Regions from separate parts of the Rothia sp. P6271 genome, predicted to be linked through region 3. Evidence: predicted binding sites of a transcription regulator. Region 3 holds the regulator's gene; each other region holds the start of a gene.

The links. Region 3 encodes HrcA, which represses chaperone genes, less so after heat shock. Its sites were predicted from a motif close to TTNGCACTCGNNNNNNNCGAGTGCNAA; they were not measured.
Region 1: a site for HrcA is predicted at 2,812-2,838, ahead of groES (co-chaperone GroES). Genes of this name have one in related genera too.
Region 2: a site for HrcA is predicted at 1,765-1,791, ahead of groL (chaperonin GroEL). Genes of this name have one in related genera too.

What each region holds. Positions count from the first base shown of each region.
Region 1 covers NZ_JBLXXV010000001.1:169,245-173,511, forward strand. The annotation lists gene ACN08X_RS00735 (acyltransferase family protein) at 1-568, opposite strand, end outside; gene groL (chaperonin GroEL) at 789-2,381, opposite strand; gene groES (co-chaperone GroES) at 2,418-2,711, opposite strand; gene ACN08X_RS00750 (THUMP-like domain-containing protein) at 2,946-4,238, shown strand.
Region 2 covers NZ_JBLXXV010000001.1:406,630-410,896, forward strand. The annotation lists gene groL (chaperonin GroEL) at 1-1,605, opposite strand, end outside; gene ACN08X_RS01870 (LytR C-terminal domain-containing protein) at 1,871-2,419, opposite strand; gene ACN08X_RS01875 (DUF3263 domain-containing protein) at 2,537-2,803, opposite strand; gene ACN08X_RS01880 (uracil-DNA glycosylase) at 2,926-3,624, shown strand; gene ACN08X_RS01885 (threonine/serine ThrE exporter family protein) at 3,634-4,267, opposite strand, start outside.
Region 3 covers NZ_JBLXXV010000002.1:197,651-201,917, reverse strand. The annotation lists gene ACN08X_RS03280 (16S rRNA (uracil(1498)-N(3))-methyltransferase) at 1-666, opposite strand, end outside; gene dnaJ (molecular chaperone DnaJ) at 686-1,810, opposite strand; gene hrcA (heat-inducible transcriptional repressor HrcA) at 1,878-2,888, opposite strand; gene ACN08X_RS03265 (DUF3097 family protein) at 3,014-3,877, shown strand; gene ACN08X_RS03260 (DUF4870 domain-containing protein) at 4,081-4,267, shown strand, end outside.

The DNA.
Region 1 (4,267 bases), on a different contig from region 3:
CTAGGAGGGCTGTTCCGATGAGGTTGAGGCGGAAGCGGCGGACGAGTAATGCGACGCAGAAGAAGAGGATTGGCCAGAGGATAAAAATCTGTCCTTGCATGGACAGCGACCAGAAGTGTTGTAGAGGTGTTTTGGTGGCTGCGTCTTGGGCGTAATAGTCTACTGAATTATATGCTAAACGCCAGTTGAGAAAGTAAAAAAGTGCAGCTATACCATCGTGGATGATGCCCATGATTCGTGATGGGGACAGGAAGAACCATGCGGCGATTACTGTTCCTGCGATGACGGTGGCAGCAGCCGGCAGTAAGCGTTGAAAAACGTGTAACCAGTATTTGATGAGGGCCAGCGGTCTTCCCTCATTGATTTTACGTAAGGTTGAGAGGGAGAGGAGGAAGGCGGAGATGAAGAGGAAGACGTCGACGCCTCCAGAAACTTTGCCGAACCAGATGTGGTAGGTGACAACGAGGAAGAGAGCTAATGCGCGTAGGCCTTGAATTTCGGGGCGAAAACCTTGGGTTTTAAGCCACCGCCTATTCAACGGGTATTTGGTGTGTGTTTGCGCAACCATGAAAGAGTTCTCTTTCTGTGTGTATATCTGATTGACGAGAGTGCTGACCTTTGAACGTTACCGGAACTGGAGTCGATTGTCTGCCTAAATAGTATTTTTTCGAAGCCTACTGTGAGCAAACACAAGTTCTTTTTGAGGCCAGAAGAGCCTGTTTTAGTCCCTATACGGGAGGCTAAAACAAGCTCTTCTGTACCGTTAGAGGTTCTGAGAAGAAAATATTTTATTTCTCTTCTTCGTCCTCTGTTTCTGGTTTCTCGACGACGAGGGTTTCGGTTGTCAGTACCAATGCGGCAATGGATGAAGCGTTCTCTAGTGCTGAGCGTGTTACTTTGACGGGGTCAATAACACCAGCAGCGATGAGGTCTTCATAGTCGCCGGTACGTGCGTTAAAGCCAGAGCCAACAGGTAGTTGAGCTACTTTGCTGGTGACAACGTATCCATCTTCGCCTGCGTTTTGAGCAATCCAGCGTAGAGGTTGGACGAGTGCTTTCTTGACGATTTCAACACCGGTTTGAGCGTCTTTTGACTCAAGTGTCATACCTTCAAGTGCTGCTAACGCATGCACGAGAGCTGTTCCTCCGCCTGCGACGATGCCTTCTTCAAGGGCTGCACGGGTTGAGGACACTGCGTCTTCAATACGGTGTTTACGTTCTTTTGCTTCGACCTCGGTTGCTGCACCAACTTTGATGACGCCAACGCCACCGGCAAGTTTTGCTAGGCGTTCTTTGAGCTTTTCACGGTCCCATTCGGAGTCGACTCGCTCAATTTCTGCGCGGAGTTGGCTGACTCGTTCAGCGACGTCTGCAGAGGTTCCGGCACCTTCAACGATGGTGGTGTTGTTTTTAGTGACGGTGATACGTCGTGCTGAGCCAAGCTGGTCAAGGGTAACTGAGTCAAGGGAGATACCGAGTTCTCCGGTGATCACAGTGCCGCCGGTAAGAATTGCAAGATCTTGCATAATTGCTTTGCGGCGGTCTCCGAAGCCAGGAGCTTTGACGGCAACGACGTTGAGGTTTCCTCGAAGCTTATTGACGACGAGGGTGCTAAGAGCTTCTCCGTCTACGTCTTCTGCGATGATGGTCAGTGGCTTTTTTGCCTGAACAATTTTTTCTAGCAGTGGCATAATCTCAGCGACTGTTGAGATTTTGCCTTGGTAGAGCAGGATTAAGCTATCTTCGAGGACTGCTTCTGCACGATCAGAGTCGGTGACGAATGATGGTGAGAGGTAGCCTTTGTCGAATTGCATACCTTCGGTAATTTCCAGTTCAATTTCTGTGGTTGAACCGTCTTCGATGGTGATGACGCCGTCTTGTCCGACTTTGTCGAAAGCTTGGGCGAGAAGTTCACCAATTTCTGGGGACTGTGCTGAGATAGCCGCTACGTGTGCGACTTCTTCGCCTTGAACGTCTCTGGCATTTTCGAGTAGCCGTTGGGAGACAGCGCGAACGGCGGTTTCAATGCCTCGTTTGACTTCTCCTGGTGCGGCACCAGAGGTGACGTTACGCAGACCTTCAGAAACAAGCGCTTGAGCGAGTACGGTTGCAGTAGTTGTACCGTCACCTGCTACATCGTTTGTTTTGGTGGCGACTTCTTTGGCGAGTTGAGCGCCAAGGTTTTCGTATGGGTCTTCTAGTTCAATTTCACGAGCGATAGATACACCGTCATTAGTAATGATAGGTGCGCCCCACTGCTTGTCAAGGACGACGTTGCGCCCGCGAGGGCCCAACGTCACTTTGACAGCGTTTGCGAGTTTATCCACACCAGCTTGCAGACTCTTACGAGCTGCATCATTGAATTCAAGCTGTTTTGCCATGAATTCTTAGCTCCTTTGTATTGTGTGCGGAAAAGATTATTTGTTGACGATAGCCAATACGTCGCGTGCGGAGAGAATGAGGTAGTCTGCTCCGCCGAAGGATACTTCGGTTCCGCCGTATTTGGAGAAGATGACGATATCGCCTTCTGCTACGTCTACGGGGATGCGGTTGCCTTTTTCGTCGGTACGTCCTGGACCAACTGCGATAACTTTTGCTTCCTGTGGCTTCTCTTTAGCGGTATCAGGGATAACAAGTCCGGATGCGGTGGTCTGTTCTGCTTCGAGAATCTGGACGACTACGCGGTCTTCGAGTGGTTTGATGGAGGACATTTTTGCTCCTTGATGTTCTTTTAACATTTCTGATGTTTGAGCTAAATGGTGCTTTTGAGAAAGTGTCGTCGTCGCGGTGCCGATACTTCTTCAAGAATAATTAGCACTGTCAGCTCTTAAGTGCTAACACAAACTTTAGAGCCGTACCCTAGAGAAGGTCAAGAAAACCCGCCAGTTTCGCACACAGCGCATCTATAATATGAGTTCTAGCCCAATATAAGGACACTGACGACTATGAGCACCTCTGTACATCCGGCACCAGCAGTTGAAGAAACTCAAGAAGAGTTAGAAGCAATTGCCCAATTCGTCCCTTACCATACGAGTCAAGCTCTCAATTATGCAACACAATTACGGGCACAAGGTTTCAGTGCAGAAAGTGTTCGCAGGATTTTAGCTCAAGCAAAAAATAGAACGAAAGCTTCCGAAAAATTTGGGGATAGAGCTCATCACATGCTTCTCAGCGAAGCTGGATATGAGCAGGCTACGCGCCAAGCTGTCGCGATGGTACATGCACAACGTTTTGTACAAGCGAAAGTTCATTCTGTTGCAGATTTGGGGTGTGGTATTGGTGCTGACGCACTCTGTTTCGCTCAAGCAGGGTTAGCCGTTACTGCCGTAGACATCGACGAGCAAACAGCTAGTTACGCCCAATATAATCTTGCTGATTTTCCAACAGCACAGGTTTTGTGCGCAGATGTGCAACAACTCGAGCTAAAGGCACTTCCTCATATATTTGGTCGCCCTATTGATGCGTTATGGCTTGATCCGGCACGAAGAACAGTTCAACAGGGTAAAACACAATCACGGACTTTTGACGCAGAAGATTTTTCTCCACCTCTATCATTCATCCGAGAATTAGCACAAACAGGAATCGCCATGGGCGTCAAAATGGGGCCAGCTATCCCCCACGATCAAATACCTGAAGAATGTGAAGCACAGTGGATTAGCCATCATGGGTCTGTTGTTGAAGTCGTGCTGTGGTTTAACGCGTTAGCACGACCTCACGTTAAAAGAAGCGCGCTCGTCCTTGATAGTGACCCTTTTGAGCCGTCAGTTGTCACTGAGGTTTCTAGCCCTTACCATGAATCTCACAGCCAGCAACAAGCATCTGAACCGCTGTATGAGGTCAAAGAATATATTTATGAGCCAGACGGTGCTTTAATTCGTGCGCATCTTCTCAGCGAAATTATTCGTACCACCGACGCAGAACTTATTGACGAACATATTGCGTATCTGACAAGTTCACATCCTCTGCAGATACGAGGCGTTAAAGGATACCGTGTAGAACAGATACTCCCGATTAACGACAAACATCTCAAACGCTGGGTACGTGAAAATAGCATCACGACACTCACCATTAAAAAACGGGGAGTAGATATTTCTCCTGAACAGCTACGTATCAAACTCCTTGGAGCCCAAAAAAATACCAAAAAATCGGGGAAAGGGCACCATGGAACACTCATTTTAACGCGTATTGGAGAAGGTAAAACTTCTCGACGATTAGCGTTGGCTGTCTCACCTTTATGACGTCATAAGTACGTAATCCGTCTTTTCTG
Region 2 (4,267 bases), on a different contig from region 3:
ACCAGGATCCATAGCAGGTGCAGCACCAGCAGGTTCAGGCTTGTTAGCAACAACAGCCTCAGTGGTCAAGAAGAGACCAGCGATAGAAGCAGCGTTCTGCAACGCAGAACGAGTCACCTTAACAGGGTCGTTGATGCCAGCAGCCATCAGGTCTTCGTACTCACCGGTTGCAGCGTTCAAACCGGTACCAGCAGGCAAACCGCGAACCTTATCAACAACAACACCGGGTTCTAGACCAGCGTTGGTCGCAATCTGCTTCAACGGTGCGTCGATAGCAACCTTGACGATATTTGCGCCAGTTGCCTCATCACCGGTGAGTTCAAGCTTCTCGAAGGCTTTAGTGCCAGCCTGAATCAAAGCAACGCCACCACCGGCGACAATGCCTTCTTCAACAGCTGCCTTTGCGTTACGAACAGCATCTTCAATGCGGTGCTTACGTTCTTTGAGTTCAACCTCAGTTGCAGCGCCAGCCTTGAGAACAGCAACGCCACCGGCAAGTTTAGCCAAGCGCTCCTGAAGCTTCTCGCGGTCATAATCAGAATCGGAGTTAGCAATCTCGCCACGAATCTGAGCTACGCGACCTTCAATAGCAGCTGCGTCGCCAGCACCTTCAATGATGGTGGTCTCGTCCTTAGTAACAACAACCTTACGTGCAGAGCCAAGAAGGTCAATAGTTGCTTGGTCCAAAGACAAACCGACTTCTTCGGTAATAACCTGTCCACCAGTCAAAATAGCGATATCTGCCATCTGAGCTTTACGACGGTCACCAAAGCCAGGAGCTTTGACAGCAACAGACTTGATAGAACCACGCATCTTGTTCAAAACCAGTAGTGCAAGAGCTTCGCCCTCAACGTCTTCTGCGATGATAAGAAGTGGCTTACCAGCCTGCATAACCTTCTCAAGAACAGGGACAAGATCTTTCACATTAGAGATCTTGGAGTTCACAATGAGAATATAAGGATCCTCAAGGACTGCTTCTTGACGGTCTGGGTCAGTGACGAAGTATCCGGAGAGGAATCCTTTATCAAAGCGCATACCTTCGGTGAGCTCAAGCTCTAGACCAAAAGTATTGGACTCTTCAACAGTGATGACGCCTTCTTTGCCGACCTTTTCCATGGCTTCTGCAATGAGCTTACCAATTTCGGTGTCGCCAGCAGAGATAGATGCGGTTGCAGCGATTTCTTCTTCAGTCTCAACTTCTTTAGCAGAAGAAAGAAGTTCAGCGGTAACTGCTTCAACAGCTTTCTCAATACCGCGCTTGAGGCTGAGAGGATCTGCACCAGCAGCAACGTTGCGGAGGCCTTCACGAACAAGTGCCTGAGCAAGAACAGTTGCAGTAGTGGTACCGTCACCAGCAACGTCATCGGTCTTTTTAGCAACTTCTTTGACCAGCTCTGCGCCGATCTTTTCGTATGGATCTTCGAGTTCGATTTCTTTAGCGATAGAAACGCCATCATTGGTAATCGTGGGAGCGCCCCAAGACTTTTCCAAAACAACGTTACGACCACGAGGTCCGAGAGTAACCTTCACAGCATCTGCTAGGGTATTCAGACCCTTTTCAAGGCCACGACGTGCCTCTTCTTCAAAAGCAATGAGCTTTGCCATTATGCTTAATCCCTCCTGGACTAAGAAAGTATTTTTCTCTCAGTTGTGCCCGCGACGGACGATGTTCTATAAGCCATGCTCTTCACAACTTATAAAGACATCTCACAAGATGAAAGTAGATATTCTCAAAGCTACCTACCGCGAATCTAGCACTAGGATTTAGCAGTCGGAGACTTTGAGTGCTAACAACAATTTTGACACCTCAAAGCACAGAGCGCAAACCTCTTGAAAGAACAAACACATTTAATCGCCCATAGCGCACAGATTACGGGGCAACGGCAGGAAGATAATCAGAGGCAAGAACAACATACAACGGGGAAGAACCAGAAGAACGCTCTTGAATATAACCAATACCTAACGCATCAGCCAAAGTATTAGCCTGTTGCTCATAACCGGCAGAATAAAACACTGTCGAAACATATACAGGCGTACCCTTCCAATTCTCTGTCACGGGCACAGGGTATCCTAAAGCCTCCACACGCTGAGTCAGTTCTGCAGCAGCACCCGTATAGGCCGAAGAGTTATAAACCTCAACCTTAATATCAGCAGGGTCAGTAGGAGCATAAGTTGGAGTCACAGCGCTTTCTGAAGCAGTAGCGCTCGCAGAGCCTGTTTCAGAAGCCACCGGAGAAAGAGTGCGTGGCTGAACCACAAACATTACTGCACCCACCAGAAGCGCAAGCGCACCAGCAACAACAATCAGAAGAGTCTGCCTCGTAGCATGAGCATTACCTAGAGGCTCACCACGATAAGCACCACGACGTTTTGAATTTTCAGGTACGTCGTCGAATTCATCATGAGGATACGAGTTCACATTAATCTCCGATAGCTACAAGCAATAGTTCTTCCATCTAGAGTACACAGGCTACAACCTAAAAACCCTTTTATTTTCCGTGGACTATCATCATAAAGAGCTCAAGACACCGAAAATTCAGGGCTTAGAATTGTCGCGTTGTTCCCTTAACCGACGCATCAACGCTGGTTCCTGAGCAATGACACGTGGAGAATCTATCAGTTCGTTAAGAATCTGATAATACGCTGTTGGATTTAATCCTAAACGTTCTCGAATCACTCGTTCTTTCGTCCCAGGATAACGCCAACGCTGCTTCTCTAAAGCAATCATCTTTTCTTCTTGTTCTGTTAGCCCTGTATCAGGAGTATGCTGAGGAGCGTACAACTCAGAAGTATCTTCGCACATATCACTCCCCCATCTTTCCTAACCCGGTATGATAAAAAATCCCATTGTATCTTATGTGTTCTGCCAAATAGCACACATATCATGACGCATAGCAACCATTCAAACGGTGAGAACGGAATCTCATGCCCGCTTTACCCCTTAAAGAAATTATGTCTCCAGACTGGGCTGAAGCCCTAGCCCCAGTAGAACACAATATCCGTGCCATGGGCGACTTTTTACGTCAAGAACACCAAGCTGGACGACGCACACTACCGCCGTCACAACAAATCTTCCGAGCCTTCCAAGAACCGCTAGCACAAGTTAAAGTCCTCATCATCGGACAAGACCCGTACCCCACCATAGGGCACGCCATGGGACTTTCTTTCTCTGTACACCCGCAAGTGCGCCCTATCCCACGTTCACTTCAAAATATTTACCGCGAACTATCCTCCGATATGAACATTACCCCGCCAGAACATGGTGACCTCAGCGCGTGGACGCAGCAAGGAGTACTTCTTCTCAACCGTGTACTTTCTGTTGGTGCAGGAGAAGCCGGATCTCATAGAAATAGAGGGTGGGAAAATATCACCAGCTGCGCAATTGAAGCTCTCGTCCAACGAAAACAGCCGCTTGTCGCCATACTGTGGGGACGAGATGCACGAAATACGAAAACTCTTATCTCACCCTACCCCTGTATCGAATCAGCACACCCATCACCTTTATCGGCATCACGCGGATTCTTTGGATCACGACCCTTCTCAAAAGCAAACGAATTGCTAGTTCAACAAGGAGCAGAGCCTATTGATTGGCGACTTCCGTCGTCAACACCTATAGCGCCCTAAAACGTTAGGCTAACGGTCAAAGACGGTTGTGGAAAGATCTTCTCGTTCACGCCCGAAACGTTGAATCAGCCACTGCATGAGGTAATGCCCCAACGCAACACCTGAAGCCATCGCAACAATAATTGCGGCAGCGGTGATAACGCCGGGCATTGAGTTGAGGGTGTCGGTCTCTACCGTAAAAGAGTACATACCTCGGAATAATGACAAACCAGGTAGGAGGAATGTTAGAGACGGAATCGCAAATATGGCTTGTGGGGCGTGCAGACGGTATGCCAAATATGTGCTGACCATACCAATAACGAAAGCTGCTACCGCCGTATTACCGCGCCCTGCACCTTCTCCCAAGAAAAAGGTGTACACGTGGTAAGTGCTCAGCCCGCTTAAAGTTACTAGCGCAATCCACCACAATGTTTTCAACCGTGCATGAGTTGTAATAGCAATAGCAAGGGTAGCGACTGTCATCCAGAAGATGTTATCGACGATAGTTGGTTTCGCAAAAACCGACTGCGATACGTCAATAGTGGTTGCCGTTGTAATCGATAAGACGGTTACACCGCTAGCGAGTCCCACAACAAGCCCCAAAAAAGACATACCTGTAGACACAAAACGACCCGCAGCAGTTACCGGAAAACCGTTAATCGCG
Region 3 (4,267 bases):
TCCAGCTTTTTCAAATGCCTCAAGCTCCTGCTCAGATATACCACCTTCTGGGCCAACAACAAGATAAATACGTTGAGGTAAACTCTCTAACTCCGAGATGTGCTGGGTCAATAGGCGTGTTCCTTGCTCATGCAAGATAATAACCATAGCACCGTGCGTAACCTCTTGTGCGATACGTTCAGCTAAATCGTGTGAAGATACAAGATTTTCGACCTGAGGTATCCAGCTACGTCGTGCCTGCTTTGCCGCAGCACGGACGGTGTTATTCCATTTCGTGTGAGCCTTTACTGCTCGTTCTTTTTTCCAACGAACGATAGATCGGTCAGCGCTCCAAGGAATGACTCCCCAAATACCTAATTCAGTGGCGGTCTCTATCGCCAATATGTCTCTATCCTGTTTAGCTAACGCTTGAACAAGAATAATTTCGGTTGATGGTTCTTCGTGCAAAATAGTGTTTACACGAACTTCTAACCCATCCTCAAGATATGAGAATACTTCTGCTTCGGCTCGTGTACCTTTACCGTCAGCAAGGTCTATGGCCTCACCTATCTCTAAACGTTTCACGACTTTAGCATGATGCCCCTCTACCCCCTGCACAGCGATAAGCTGCCCTGAAGTTACTGACTGAAGTTCATCAGAGGAAACATAGAAAATAGGTGAGGTCACAGAATATCCTTTGTACTTTTTAACGATCGAAACGTTCTTTGAAACGTGAGAAGAAACCGTGCTTCTCACGTACTGTTTCACTAATTTTGAGGTCTTCTTGACGGCTCTGAGCAAATTGTTGAAGCATTTCGCGTTGCTCTTCAGTCAAATTCGTCGGTGTTTTGACCTGGACATGAACTTTGAGCGAACCTCGATCTGCTCGATCAAAATGAGTCACTCCTAATCCTTTAAGCGTGACAACATCTCCAGATTGAGTACCAGCTTTAATGCTTACGGTTTGTGGACCATCAAAAGTTTCTAAAGTGACTTCTGTACCTAGGGCAGCTGCCGCCATACTAATAGCGATGGTGGCATGTAAATCATCATCTTCACGTGTGAAAGTATCGTGTTGATTGACGCGAAGATCCACATAGAGGTCTCCTGCTGGTCCGCCTGCTGTACCGGCCTCACCATAACCGGCTAGACGCATACGCGCGCCGGAAGAAACACCAGCCGGAATTTTAATGGTGATGGGCTTCCGTTCTCGGACTCGTCCTTCGCCGTAACATTCTGGGCAGGGGCTTTGAATAACAGTGCCGAAAGTATTACAAGATGGGCACGCGACAGGCTGTACTACAGTTCCAAGGATAGATTGAACTTGTCGTTGCATATATCCTTGTCCACGGCAGGTGTCACAGGTGACAGGGGCTGTTCCTTCAGCGCAACCGTCACCATCACATTTTTCGCAGGTTACTGCGGTATCAACGGTAATAGGTTTTTCTGCACCAAATACGGCATCTTCAAGGCTGATACGAACCGTAATGCGAGCGTCTTGACCCTGACGTGTTCGGCTTGTAGGGCCCTGTTGCGGTTGGTTAAAGAAGGTCTCAAAAATATCCGAGAATCCGCCAAAACCTCCGAAGTTTGCGCCTCCGAATCCGCCTTGTGCCTGTCCGTTTTCGTTGCCGGTCTGGTCGTAAATACGTCGTTTATCAGGATCAGAGAGAACATCGTGGGCATGTGATACGCGTTTGAACTCTTCAGCTGCTTCTGCCGAGGGGTTAATATCGGGGTGAAGCTGACGAGCTTTCTTACGGTATGCCTTTTTGATTTCTTCGGGGCTTGCATCGGGGGAAACACCTAATGTTTCATAGTGACTGCTCACTCACATCATCCTTATCGTGTGTTGCTATGTGTTGAAAGTATTTTGTAGAAATTCTAGTCGTTGAGAACTAACTACCCAAAATTTTTGAAAGATATTTTGCTACGGCTCGCACTGCGGCTGTACTTCCTGCATAATCCATTCTGGTTGGGCCAACAACCCCAAGCTTAGCGGTACAACTAGGCGAACTATATACAGAAGTAACGATAGACGTTTCGCTCAGAGGGGCCGCACTATTTTCTGTGCCAATACGGACAGCGTATCCTCGTGGGTCTTGAGCCATCTCAGCTAGTAAATGCAGCATCGTTACTTGTTCTTCTAGAGCTTCTAAGATGGGTGCGATGCTGGTGCTGAAATCTTCTGTTGCTTGCGCCAGATACGAAGTTCCAGCAATAAGAAGTTTCGAGGTATCTTTGGGTGAAAGCAGCTGGCCTAACGCATCAAGAACCCCGTTCTCTAGGCTATGAGGAACATCACGAGAGGAAGGTAATGAAGCTAAGAGGGAACGTGCAACCTGATATTTCTGTTGCTGACATTTTTCGATGAGTCGAATTCGAAGCAGCTCAAGCTCTTCTTCCCTATACCGTTCAACTTGCGCTAGTCGTTGGGTGAGCTGCCCAGAGTTGCTAATCAACATTACCGTTACATGATGTTCTCCAACAGGTATTAGCTCAATATGTCGAACAACATTCTCTGGTGCAGAGGGGTACTGAAGAATCGCAACCTGCTGAGTTAGCTGCGACAGTATTTTAACTGTCTGTGCAAGTATTTCATCAACACTGTCATAAGAGTCTAAAAGACGGTGAATCGCACGTTTCTGCGCAGTCGAAAGAGGACGAGGATTAGAAAGCTCATCCACGAAGAAACGATACCCTTTTTCTGTGGGGATACGTCCCGCGCTCGAATGCGGTGCTGAGATGAGTCCCTGCTCTTCAAGGATAGACATATCGTTACGAACCGTAGCGCTAGAAACGCCTAAATGATGGCGTTCGATGAGCGCTTTAGACCCCACCGGTTCGCGGAAACTGATATAGTCCTCAACGATTGCTTGGAGGATCTTATGCTGACGAGATTGCGTCACGGAACCTACCTTGAAATAGAGAGAAATTAGCACTACTGCACTTTAAGTGCCAATGTAACTGTAGTACTGAAACCTATTAAAACCCTAGCGCGTACGCTCAGGGCTAATGGAATAAAATACTTACTATGGAAAATTACTATGCGTGGGGTGCTCAAGAACTCAACCAACTACACCAAAGAAGCCAACCAGAGATACAAGAAGTTCATCTGGTTCAAGGAATGCTCCTTGAAGACGTTCATAGTGGTTGGGTTGGGATTGCTAAAACGTATGAGCGTATCGGCGCTGAAGGTATGGTGGGATTAGAAGACGCTCGAGGGAAAATTAAAACTTTTCCCTTAGGATTTGGCTTTCTTCTTGAAGGAACTCCTGTCAAAGTGCTACCGCCACGGGCACATGCCACTCGTTCTGTTCCTAAAATTAGTCGCTCTGGATCTATTGCCGTAGAGAATGTGCCGGCACAAGTTGCCCGCGCCTCACGTATCTGGGTCGAAGGTATCCACGATGCAGAACTGGTTGAAAAAGTATGGGGGCATGACCTACGAGTTGAAGGTATTGTGGTAGAACCTCTACACGGTATTGACGACTTGCCTGATGCTGTTCGTGAGTTTTGCCCTGCACCACACCGACGATTAGGTGTTCTTGTTGACCATCTAGTAGAAGGTTCTAAAGAAAGCCGCATTGTGGCTCAGGCGTTACAGATACCTGGTGCTAGGAACAACGTGCAGATTGTTGGACATCCTTTTGTCGATATTTGGCAGGCTGTACGCCCTCAACGACTAGGAATAAAAAAATGGCCAGTTATTCCTCGTGAAGAAGAATGGAAAAAAGGTGTACTCAAAAGGCTAGGATTGCCCTGCACGAGTCAAGAAGATGTTGCTCAGGCATGGAAAAAGATTCTAGGACGAGTGAACTCTTATCAAGATTTAGAACCTACTCTGTTAGCTCCGGTTGAACAATTAATCGATTTTCTGATGGAATCACCTGAGTAAAGGTTTAGCTGTGCCAAAGGTCTCGACTAAAGTGAAGAAAAAGATCACAAAAGTTCTTCTACATTGAACACATCAGACCTAGAATGGATTGTAATCTTTTATCTCGTAATCATTTAGCCTGTCTCGCAACTTTTAGAAGAGTGAGTGTTTTTTTGAAAACTGTTGTATCCCCTGACTCTAAGTTTGAGGGTTCATCCACACCTATGAACAAGTTAACGGTCCAACAGGATCGCAACATCGCAACCCTCGCCCACTTTGGAGGCGTCATTGGTTGCATCCCCTCGGGTATTATTCTTTACCTCTACCGAGGACGCGGACCTTTCGCCGAACAAGAAGCTCGTGAAGCATTTAATTTCACCCTCTTGCCCTCTATCGTCATCGTGTTTTCGG